One region of the Bacillus sp. UNCCL81 genome, then DNA from elsewhere that is predicted to be linked to it. Evidence: riboswitches for the same ligand, from Rfam matches in the RefSeq annotation. Region 1 holds a riboswitch; each other region holds the start of a gene.
What was found. A riboswitch is a leader RNA that binds a small molecule or an ion and turns the genes downstream of it on or off. The one in region 1 is predicted to bind S-adenosylmethionine.

Region 1 (3,085 bases):
CATAGTCATCACCGTTAATACCAATCTTAACCGTTCTCTCCTTTCCGTTACCTGATGATGCTTTAGAACCACATGCTGATAATACCGAAACCGTTAATAATAATGCTGCAAAAATAGTAAAAAACTTTTTCATCCTCTTTTCCTCCTTACATATCTTGACCACGTATTTCCTAAACTTTGTATGAGTTGAACAATAACTACTAGTAATACAACTGTAATGACAATAACCAATGTTTCAAAGCGCTGATAACCATATGTAATAGCTAAGTCACCTAATCCCCCAGCACCAACGGCACCAGCTGCCGCAGTCGATCCAATCAATCCAATCGTTGCAGTTGTAAATGATAGAATCAACGATGGAATCGCTTCAGGTAAAATAAACTTCAAGATGATTTGAAACTTTGTTGCTCCCATTGAATAGGCTGTTTCTAGCACCCCTTTATCAACTTCTAGCATGGAATTCTCAATCAATCTTGCCAAATAAGGTCCTACAAAGATTGAAAGCGGAACAATTGCTGCAATTACACCAATGGACGTTCCCGTCAATAATCTAGTAAACGGTATAATGGCAACTAGTAAAATAATAAATGGTACAGATCGAACAATATTTATAATGGTATTTAACAACGTAAATAAAGGTTTGTTTTCCATTATATGACCTGGCCTTGTTACAACTAGGATTATACCCAACGGCAATCCTATGATTGTGCCAAAAATAAATGACCCTAGCACAGTTAGAAATGTATCTTGAGTTGCCTGCAAAAACTGCGGCCAAAAGAATTCCCAATTAAGCTCCATTTAACTCAACCTCCCTTACGTCTATCCCCTTTTCCGAAATAAATTTTATAGCTTTTGCGCTTTCCTCTTTTGTTCCTTCTAGTGCCACAAGCAAATTCCCATAAGGTCTTTCTTGTAGCTCTGTAATGGATCCATAAAGAATATTTAAATGGATATCGAATTTTTTAAGAACCTCTGATAATAATGGGTTACCTGCCTTGTCACCTAGGAAGACTAATTGATAATATTTTCCCTTTGATAATGATTTCGATAACTTAGATGGCACCTCATTTTGTAATACTGTGTTAACAAAATTCTTTGTAATACTTTTTTGTGGATTCGTAAATACGTCGTAAACATTACCTTCTTCTACAATTTCACCATTATCAATGACGGCCACTTTATCGCATAGATCACGAATTACACTCATTTCATGGGTAATAAGGAAAATTGTAAGATTATAGGATTTATTTACCTTCCTTAAAAGCTCTAATACATTCTTTGTTGTTTCAGGGTCTAATGCAGATGTAGCTTCATCACATAGCAAAAGATCTGGATCTGTTACGAGTGCCCTTGCAATCCCCACTCTTTGCTTTTGTCCTCCCGATAAGTGGCCCGGAAATACATCTTGCTTCCCTGTAAGTCCTACAAATTCAATTAACTCCATTACCTTTTCCTGGACATCTCGTTTCTTTTTTCCTTCTAGATATAGCGGCATTGCTATATTATCAAATACCGTTTTGGCAGAAAGTAGATTAAAGTGTTGGAAGACGACACCAATTTTTCTACGTGTCTTACGTAACTCTTCATCTTTTAATTTCATTAAGTCCAATCCATCAATGAAAACTGATCCTTCTGTTGGCTCCTCAAGTCTATTTAAACAACGAATCAATGTACTTTTTCCTGCTCCGGAAAAACCAATGATCCCAAAGATCTCTCCTTTCTCAATTTTCATATTAATATTATTTATAGCTTTAATTGGTGGTCTTCCAGGATAAACCTTGGAGACATTTTTAATTTCAATCAAATTACTTCCCCCAATGCAAGTTATTTCAATTCACTATAACTAAGTAAACAGATTTGAAAACTAGGTTTTATAACTATATATCCCCCTTTTTCTCCTATGGCACCTCATCAAAAAACCCCTCTTCTTATCCAAGAAAACAGATAAGAAGAGGGGTTATAATATATAAGCCACTTTACTTCTTATCTTTCAAATCGCATGAACGATTTGCAGGAATTAGCACGGTATTTGTTACGAAACAACAAACCCGTTGCCGAGGTATCGCAGGGCCAGTCCCTCCACCTCTCTGGATAAGTAATAGAATTTATTAAGTTTTTAAATTATTGTGTTCATGTTATCTCTCTTTTTATAATCCGTCAAGAACTATTTTTAAATTTTTTAGTCAAAATTGAGTTTTGATAATAGTAATTTTATTAAACACACTGTTTGGCATAAGTCTTAGGTCCTTCATATTCAAATCAAGAAACTTATTTCATAAACCGTTTGGAATAGGTCTAGATACACATTTTTTAGTTTTTATTAGTAATTCATTTAAAAGAAGGAAAAAAAGCAGACAAGGATAGAACTTGTCTGCTTTTTTGAATTGTGCCTACCATAATGTAGGCTTTACCACCATGAACCATAGCATGATCATCAAAAGAACGATGTAAATCCAGATAGATCGACGAAGCTTCTGAATCAACATTCTCCCGTCATGGGTTGGTTCACTGAATTTCCGAATGGTCGGTGAAAAGGCTCTAGCTAGGAAAAATAATGAACTCACCAAAAGAAGAATAGTCATCACAATCCAAGATGTTTTCCACGACCAATGGCCCGCTAGTACCAACAAGATCCCTGATCCAACCAGTACATGCCCAGCATGCTTTGCCAATCTGACAGCAAACCGGAATACATCCAAATAGCTCTGTTGTATCGCGGACTGTGTGGTATGCAGCTTTTTAAGTATAGGAATCAATACAAAAAAAGGACCAATCGATAAAATTACACTAGCAATATGTATGTAAAGAAGCAGTCTATACAGCATAAAAATTAATCTTGGATGAGACGAAACTCATGAACCCATACCCTCATTTTTGGCAGCCAAGGCATTCCAGGATGGATTGATAAGATCGATTGCTTATACTCTTCCACTGTCGCATAGCCTTCTTGCTTAGCATCCTCATCTGTTAATTCACCAAGGGATTGAGAATAAACTTTTTCAACAACATACTGGTGATTTTGAAGGGTCATCACTTCCCCAACATCTGCATATCTTCCGTTTCGGCGAGTAGCAGTTTTTTGTCC
Region 2 (3,085 bases), on a different contig from region 1:
CCATCTAATCCCGGATAAAATTTTTCTTTAGCTTCCATTTATATCTTCCTCCCATCTCCAAATAGCTCTTCACATATTATTTTGTAAGCCTTTTCAAGATTGTTTAAATGAACCTCCTTTTCATCACTTTTTCCTAAACGTTTTTTTATTCCTTCTGTTTGTTGTTCATAATAGGAGCTCAAATTAATTGACGGTTCAATACAAAAACCATTCATGATGCATGTTTTAAAATCATTGATAAAATACTCAACCGTACCAAACAACTAAACCCTCCTCATAATTTGAAATAGAAAATTGACAATAAAAAAACAACTTCTTTTAAGAAGAAGTTGTTAAGTCAGAACTCATGGTTTAATAAACATGTTTTTAATCAATTAAAAAAACATGCCACATTCGCTCGCACTTAACACCCCCTATCCGCGTAGGTATATGATGTGTGCTGAAACAGGCAGGTCTCCTGGCTTATGATCATCACTTTTCGAACCTTCCCATCTTCATTTTACGAAAAGACAGTGGATATTTCGAATCGCTCCTAAATACAGTTGCGGGACAGCGTCGGATTCTAACCGAACTTCCCTTTTAAGTAGATTACAAATCTCATAATCTACACCTGATTCTACACGTATCAAATTGTAAAACAAATTATAACAAACGTTTAGATAATTCACAATTGTTATAATTTAATGTTTTTACTTAACAATTCAATAATAATTATTTAAATATAAATAAAAACCGATTATGAGAAAAGTATTATTGAATTTAATTAAAACATAAAAAATATCCATAATTTTCCTAATATGAATGTAATGTCTACTAATTTTCTAACCCGCTACTTAATTCTTTTATAACGAATTTTAATCTCTATTCTTAAACAGCTAACTAACGTATTAGTTATATTAAAATATCTATATATTTTACATTTTTTTTAATTGGTAGAGTCGATTCTTCTTAATTTCAAATCTTTATCGTTACTTCGATCATATATATTCCTTAATCCATCAATAAACTCATCAGCTAAGTTTACTTTCCAAGTATCACTTACTTTTTTAGTTTTAATTTAACCGGCCTTTTAGCTGAAGCTTTTTAATTAAACTCCAATTTTGTTCCCATATCTAATTAAACTACCAAAATGTGAACAATCAATCCTACTTACGACTTTTTATTAAATTTATGAAAGTTTATTTTGACAGCCTGTGTTTATCGTGATAACATGACTATTAAATTCAAAACATTATAAATTATTTAACTCTTATTGAGAGAGGCGGAGGGACTGGCCCGATGAAGCCCGGCAACCATTCAGCAGTATTGTTGAAAAGGTGCTAATTCCTGCAAAGCATTTTTTGCTTTGGAAAATAAGAGAGGATTCCATAAATTTTGTAGCCCTCTCTATTTCAATTAGAGAGGGCTTTTTATTATTATGAGTGTTTTGAAGTTTTGTTAATAAAATTGAATAAAAAATGCATCAGGTGTTGTGAAAGTCATTTTCACAGCTTAAAAGGGAAGTTCGGTTAAAATCCGACACGGTCCCGCCACTGTATTGAGGAGCGACTTATCAATTTACCACTGTTTCAAAATTGAAATGGGAAGGGATAAGAAGTGTTGAGTCTAAGTCAGGAGACCTGCCTGTTGTATGCGCTTGTACCTACGGATGAATAGGGGGGAGTGAGGAGTACGTGTTTTGGGAACCAAAAGGTCTCAACTCAAGTTAACGATGCGTATGAGTCTCTCTTTTCTATTTTGAAAAGAGAGATTTTTTATTGAGACGTAAAAATCAGACATCAAAAAAACAAGGAGTGTATAAATGATGAAAAAAGTAAAAAGTTCTAATTTAGGTTATCCAAGAATTGGTGAAAAGCGTGAATGGAAAAGAGCACTTGAACAGTTTTGGGCAGGTAAACTAGAAAAAGAAGATTTTTTAAAACAAACAGAGGAAATTCGTATACACCATCTTCAAAAGCAAAAGAATCAAGGAATTGACTTGATTCCAGTAGGAGACTTTAGCTTGTATGACCATGTTCTTGATACGGCTGTTATGTTCGGTCTAGTGCCAAAGCGCTTTGAATATGGTGGAGGTAAAGTATCGCTAGAAACATATTTTGAGATCGCACGTGGTACGAAAGGTGCCGTTGCATCTGAAATGACAAAATGGTTTAACACAAACTATCACTATATTGTTCCAGAGTTGGGCGAAGTAGTACCTACTCTTGTCGAAAACCGTCCTCTTGAATTTTATAAAGAGGCTAAACAAAAACTTAATATTGAAGGAAAGCCTGTAATCTTAGGCCCGGTAACATTTGTAAAACTGTCAAAAGGCTATAATGAAAATGATTTTAAATCGGTCGTTAATCAATTTGTACCTCTTTATGCTAAGATTTTACACGATCTACAAACAGAAGGAGTAGAGTGGGTACAAATAGATGAGCCTATCTTATCAACGTCTATTTCAAAAGAAGAAGTTGCATTATTTAACGATGTCTACCAAACATTACGTGAAGCAGCACCTAACATAAAGCTGATTTTGCAAACTTACTTTGAGAGCATTGACAACTACCAAGATGTAATTTCACTTCCAGTTGATGGTATTGGACTTGATTTTGTACATGATAACGGTCAGAATCTAGCTTCGATTAAAAAGTATGGTTTCCCAAAGGATAAGATACTTGCTGCTGGAGTTATTGACGGTCGTAATATATGGCGTGCAAATCTTAATGATAAACATTCTATTCTTACACAAATTACGGAATTTGTTTCAAAAGAGCAAGTTATCGTACAACCTTCCTCAAGCTTATTACATACACCTGTTACAGTGAAAAATGAAGAAACGCTTGATGAAGTTCTAAAAGGTGCGCTATCATTTGCTGATGAAAAGTTACGAGAAATTGTTATACTTGCAAAAGGCTTGCAAGATGGAAAAACTTCAATTCAAGCAGAAATCGATGAAAGCACAAAAGCCATCCAAGCTTTAAATGAATCGTCAGTTCGAAACAACAAACAAGTTCAGCAAGCAATTCAAAATTTACACATATATAGTGTTAATCGTGAGGCAGATTATAAAGTTCGCCAATCTATTCAGGAAGAGTTTTTC
Region 3 (3,085 bases), on a different contig from region 1:
ATTAATGATGCTGTTCTTGATATTCTTTCATCCGAAAAAGCACTAACTAGGGAGAAAATAGAAGAATATGCACGAAAACATACAGTCTGTCCATTTGAATACTCATTAGATTTATTAAATTCTTCAGATGCTATTATTTGCGATGTAAATTATATTTTCGATCCTAGAGTATCGTTAAAGCGATTATTTGATGAGCATAAACGAAGTACAGTTTTATTAATTGATGAAGCTCATAATCTTGTTGATCGCTCAAGAGAAATGTATTCTGCGAGTCTATTCAAATCTAAATTTTTAGAGTTGAAAAATCGATATAAAAATTTAAAAGATGAACTTTATGCCATAATAAATGAAATAAATAAGCGTTTTATTGAATTAAGAAAGAAATGGAAGGACGTTGTAACCCCAGTTTCAAAGGAAATAGATGGGGATTTACTAGAACTTCTACATACATTCAATGAAATCGTAGAAATAAAATTACCGGAAATGGACGAGGACGAAAATAAACAACTTTTGCTTGATACTTATTTTGAGTCACTCAACTTCGTCAAAATCGCAGAGTTTTTTGATGAAAATTACGTATGCTACTATGAACTATATAAAAGTGAAGTTCATTTAAAGCTATTTTGCCTTGACCCATCTAAAGTTGTAAATGACGTAATAAAAAGATTTCGCTCAACAATTTACTTTTCAGCTACTTTAACCCCAATACAATATTTTCAAGATATGCTTGGTGATCAAAGTCGCGATTATACAATTTCAATCGATTCTCCTTTTCATAAGGAGCAATTGGAGGTAACAATTGACCCTCTATCAACGCGGTATCAAGATCGTGAAAGAAATTTAGAAAGATTAATTGATTCGGTATATAAAGAAATTACGAAAAGAAAAGGTAATTATTTAGTTTTTTATCCATCCTATCAATATTTAATTCAAAGTGTTGATTTATTTAAAGAGAAATACCCTACTATAAAAACAATCGTTCAAGAAAATGGTATGACTGAAATTGAACGAGAGGAATTCCTTTTACAATTTGATAGTCTAAATGAAGAAACGCTAGTTGGCTTTGCGGTATTAGGCGGTATATTCTCTGAAGGGATCGATTTAAAGGGTGATCGTTTAAACGGAGTCGTAGTAATTGGTGTAGGATTGCCGCAGATTTGTTTAGAAAGAAATATTTTAAAGGAGCATTTTAATTCGGTTGGAAAAAATGGGTATTATTATGCATATGTCTTTCCAGGTATGAATAAAGTAATGCAAGCGGGTGGAAGAGTGATACGATCTGAATCAGATGAAGGGACTTTATTACTAATTGATGACCGATATAAGAGTTCACTTTATCAAAGTTTATTACCTGAAGAATGGAAGTAAGAGTTAATAATTAAATAATTCAAAAAAAACAATTGATAATTATCAGAGTTTTTAATATACTTATCAATATAATTAAATAATCTTATCAAGAGCGGTGGAGGGACTGGCCCGACGAAACCCGGCAACTCTAGTAAAAACTAGAAAGTGCTAAATCCTGCAGGTGAAAAACCTGGAAGATAAGAGCGATATGTATATTTTGCGGACATAACCACTTCTTATTTTTTAGGAAGTGGTTTTTTATTTGACTAAAATGGGGGATTTATAATGACTAACACAAAAGAGGCTTTAAACACGAATAAAAAATCAATTGAAACGGTAGCTGTTCATGGAAGCAAAGGTTATGATCCATTAACTGGTGCGATTAGTTATCCAATTTATCAATCTGCTACTTTTAAGCATGCAGGTCTTCATCAATCGACTGGATATGATTATGCAAGATTACAAAATCCAACTCGTGAAGAAGTTGAAAATACTGTTGCAAAATTAGAAAGTGCAAATTATGGTGTTGCATTTTCAACAGGAAATGCAGCCGTTACTGCAGTATTAAGCTTATTTAAAAAAGGTGACCACCTAATTGTTTCAGATGATTTATACGGTGGTACATATCGTTTATTCGAAGAAATTTATTCGCCATATGGACTTGAGCATAATTTTGTAGATACGACTGAAATTGAAAATATTCTTGATGCACTTAAACCGAACACAAAAGGAATTTTTATTGAAACACCATCAAATCCAATGATGAAAGTAACTGATTTAAAAAGAGTAGTTGAGCTTGCAAAAGAACGAGATATAATTGTGATCGTTGATAATACATTTTTAACACCTTATTTCTTTAGACCAATTGAATTAGGTGCAGATGTTGTTGTTCATAGTGGAACAAAATATTTAGGTGGCCATAATGATACACTTGCTGGTTTTGTCGTAACAAATTCTGAATATACGAATGAACGAATTCGTTATTATCAAAAATCAACAGGAGCAACATTAGCTCCATTTGACTCTTGGTTGATCTTAAGAGGAATTAAAACATTACATTTACGTATGGAATACAGTCAAAAAAATGCAATTGTACTTGCGAAATTTTTAGAAAATCATCCGAATGTTACTGAAGTGTTTTATGTAGGGTTACCAACGCATAAAGGGTATTCAATTATTAAAGAACAAGCAACTGGATTTGGTGCAATGATTTCATTTAAAGTGAAAGATTTAAGTTTGGTTGAACAAGTATTAGGAAGTGTAAAAGTTATTACATTCGCAGAAAGCTTAGGTGGAGTTGAATCATTAATTACGTACCCACATACGCAAACTCATTCAGAAATGCCAGAGGAATTTAAAAGAAAGCTTGGTCTAGATGACCATACACTTCGTTTATCTGTTGGTATTGAACATATTGATGATTTATTAAATGACTTAGAAAATGCATTGGGGTGATGAGGATGCAATTTGGAACGAAATTAATTCATAATGGAAATGAAATAGATCAGGCAACAGGCGCATTAAGTATTCCGATTTATCAAACTTCAACATTTCATCAATTTGATATAGAGAATTTTGGTAAGTACGACTATGCAAGAAGTGGAAACCCAACAAGAGAAGCATTAGAAAATACAATTGCAAAGTTAGAAAATGGTGTTCGCGGTTTTGCATTTTCATCAGGGATGGCTGCAATCTCATCTGTATTGTCTTTGTTCTCAGCTGGAGATCATATTGTCAT
Region 4 (3,085 bases), on a different contig from region 1:
TCTGCAGATAATGTTGTTTTACCAGTTCCTGAAAGTCCAAAGAATAATGCTACATCGCCTTCACTACCAACGTTAGCAGAACAGTGCATTGGTAATACATTATTTTGTGGTAATAGGAAATTCATGATTGAGAAGATAGATTTTTTCATTTCTCCAGCATATTCCGTACCACCAATTAAGATAATTTTCTTTTCAAATGATACAATAACAAATGCCTCTGAATTTGTTCCATCAACTACAGGGTCTGCTTTAAATGTCGGAGCAGAAACAATTGTAAATTCTGCTTCATGCGTTTGAAGCTCTTGCTCAGTTGGGCGAATAAATAATTGATGAGCAAATAAGTTGTGCCATGCAAATTCGTTAATTACTTGGATAGGTAAACGATATTCAGTGTCAGCACCAGCAAATCCTTTAAATAAGAATAATTCGTTACGATCTTTTAAGTAGTTAAGTACTTTGCTATATAATTTTTCGAATACGTCAGCAGAGATTGGTTGATTTACTGAACCCCAATCGATTAAACTTTCAACAGATGCCTCTTTAACAATAAATTTATCTTTAGGTGAACGTCCAGTATATTTGCCTGTTGAAACGCTAACTGCTCCTGTTGACGTTAAAATTCCTTCTTGTCTTGTTAGGACTTTTTCAACTAACTCAGAAACGCTTAGTTGGTTATACATTTGATTACTAATAAGTAATTCGTTTAATTCAAAGTTTACATCAACTGTCTTCATATACTAATACCATCCTTTAAATATAATTTGTCTGCCATGTAGGTATCTCGATAAATAGTATAACACATTTATTTTAATAGTGTATACTATTAGTTAGCAAAATGTGTTATGAATTTGATTAAAAAATAAATTTGAGTAAAATTTACTTATTAAATGAAGTAAGTTATTTAAATGTAAATATAATAATTAGTAATTTCCCATTAAATAGAAATGAATGTAGAGATAAAGTTATTGTAGAATTATGTCTATGTTATGATGAAAATTGTTGACAAGAAAGTGAAATTTTAATATGATACTTTTCATACGGATACTCTCTTATCCCGAGTAGGTGGAGGGATACAGGCCCTACGAAGCCCAGCAACCTCACTTTTAGTGAAAGGTGCTGAACCTGATGCAAGACTTTTTTTTATGTCTTGGACGATAAGAGCGAAAGGCAAATAACCAAGAAACCTTTCCTCATGTAATATTTGATAAGAGGAAGGCTTTTTTTTTGCTCAAAACTTAAATACAGTGGCAATTTCGTAATTTACACTGAGTTATCTTTATCTTAAATGGGAAACATAGGAATAGGAACAAACTTTTTATTCTTATGTTGAGAAAAAAGAGATCCGTCAATTCAATTTAGGAGGGGACTCAATGTCACAACGTCGTTTATTTACTTCAGAATCAGTTACAGAAGGACATCCAGATAAAATCTGTGACCAAATCTCAGATTCAATTCTTGATGCAATTTTAGCAAATGATCCGAATGCTCGTGTAGCAGCGGAAACTTCAGTTACAACAGGTTTAGTACTTGTTGCAGGTGAAATTACAACTTCTACTTATGTAGATATCCCAAAAATCGTTCGCGAAACAATCCGTGAAATCGGTTATGACCGTGCAAAATACGGATTTGATGCAGATACATGTGCAGTTTTAACTTCTATCGATGAGCAATCAGCAGATATCGCTCTAGGTGTAGACCAAGCGTTAGAAGCTCGTGAAGGTAGCATGACAGATGAAGAAATTGAAGCAATCGGTGCAGGAGACCAAGGTTTAATGTTCGGTTTTGCAGTTAATGAAACACCTGAATTAATGCCACTTCCAATTTCATTATCTCACAAAATTGCTCGCCGTTTAACTGAAGTTAGAAAAAATGAAACAGTTTCTTACTTACGTCCAGACGGTAAAACTCAAGTAACAGTTGAGTATGATGAAAACAACAAACCAGTTCGTATTGATGCTATTGTTGTATCAACACAACATGGTCCAGAAGCTACTCAAGATCAAATTGAAAATGATATTAAAGAACTTGTAATTAAACCAGTTGTACCAGCTGAGTTAATTGATGAAAACACAAAATTCTTTATCAACCCAACAGGTCGTTTCGTTATCGGTGGACCTCAAGGGGATGCTGGTTTAACAGGTCGTAAAATTATTGTTGATACTTACGGTGGATATGCTCGTCACGGTGGTGGCGCATTCTCTGGTAAGGATGCAACTAAAGTTGACCGTTCTGCTGCTTACGCTGCACGTTACGTTGCGAAAAACATCGTAGCTGCTGGCTTAGCTGATAAAGCTGAAGTTCAATTAGCATATGCAATTGGTGTAGCTAAACCAGTTTCAATCGCTATTGATACTTTTGGTACAGGTAAAGTTTCAGAAGAAAAATTAGTTGAAGTAATTCGCAACAACTTCGACCTACGTCCAGCTGGAATTATTAAAATGCTTGACCTACGTCGTCCGATTTACAAACAAACTGCTGCTTATGGTCACTTTGGCCGTACAGATATCGATCTTCCTTGGGAGCGTACTGATAAAGCAGAAGTTTTAAAAACTGAAGCAGGTCTATAATAAAATGATTAAGGCTGAATATGGCATATGCTATATTCAGTCTTTTTTGTTTTGGTTCGAATCACACTGTTTTATTCTACATATAGGTATACTTAAAAATCATTTTTCATAGGTTTAAATGACTAAATTAAAGTTTGTAATGGAGGAACCTATGAAAGCGATTATATGTACAAAATATGGTCCACCAGAAGTTCTTCAAATAACAGAAGTTGAAAAACCAAAAATAAAAGATGATGAAGTATTAATAAAAATACATGCAACAACTGTGACCGCAGGAGATGTAAAACTACGAAGTTCCGATTTTCCGTATATGTATTGGCTACCTTCACGTCTTATGTTTGGCCTTACTAAGCCGAAAAATAAAATACCAGGTTGTGAACTTGCAGGAGAAATAGTCACGATTGGTAAAAACGTAAAAAATTTTAAATCAGGTGATCAAGTTTTTGGATATAGTGGATTTACTTTTGGGGCAAATGCTGAATATATCTCTTTACATGAAGAAGGTGTTCTAGCTAAAA

Region 2: another riboswitch for S-adenosylmethionine. It lies ahead of metE (5-methyltetrahydropteroyltriglutamate--homocysteine S-methyltransferase); the one in region 1 lies ahead of BM319_RS17670 (methionine ABC transporter ATP-binding protein).
Region 3: another riboswitch for S-adenosylmethionine. It lies ahead of BM319_RS08845 (trans-sulfuration enzyme family protein); the one in region 1 lies ahead of BM319_RS17670 (methionine ABC transporter ATP-binding protein).
Region 4: another riboswitch for S-adenosylmethionine. It lies ahead of metK (methionine adenosyltransferase); the one in region 1 lies ahead of BM319_RS17670 (methionine ABC transporter ATP-binding protein).

What each region holds. Positions count from the first base shown of each region.
Region 1 covers NZ_FOMF01000008.1:158,739-161,823, forward strand. Annotated here, with positions in the region: gene BM319_RS17660 (MetQ/NlpA family ABC transporter substrate-binding protein) at 1-133, opposite strand, end outside; gene BM319_RS17665 (methionine ABC transporter permease) at 130-798, opposite strand; gene BM319_RS17670 (methionine ABC transporter ATP-binding protein) at 788-1,804, opposite strand; SAM riboswitch class I at 1,981-2,098, opposite strand; gene BM319_RS25140 (hypothetical protein) at 2,391-2,825, opposite strand; gene BM319_RS17680 (ASCH domain-containing protein) at 2,831-3,085, opposite strand, start outside.
Region 2 covers NZ_FOMF01000003.1:22,747-25,831, reverse strand. Annotated here, with positions in the region: gene mmgD (citrate synthase) at 1-38, opposite strand, end outside; gene BM319_RS06055 (hypothetical protein) at 39-263, opposite strand; cobalamin riboswitch at 431-629, opposite strand; SAM riboswitch class I at 1,247-1,359, shown strand; cobalamin riboswitch at 1,448-1,641, shown strand; gene metE (5-methyltetrahydropteroyltriglutamate--homocysteine S-methyltransferase) at 1,805-3,085, shown strand, end outside.
Region 3 covers NZ_FOMF01000003.1:641,985-645,069, forward strand. Annotated here, with positions in the region: gene BM319_RS08840 (ATP-dependent DNA helicase) at 1-1,368, shown strand, start outside; SAM riboswitch class I at 1,448-1,551, shown strand; gene BM319_RS08845 (trans-sulfuration enzyme family protein) at 1,633-2,802, shown strand; gene BM319_RS08850 (trans-sulfuration enzyme family protein) at 2,808-3,085, shown strand, end outside.
Region 4 covers NZ_FOMF01000007.1:221,002-224,086, reverse strand. Annotated here, with positions in the region: gene pckA (phosphoenolpyruvate carboxykinase (ATP)) at 1-734, opposite strand, end outside; SAM riboswitch class I at 1,047-1,161, shown strand; gene metK (methionine adenosyltransferase) at 1,371-2,567, shown strand; gene BM319_RS16710 (NAD(P)-dependent alcohol dehydrogenase) at 2,719-3,085, shown strand, end outside.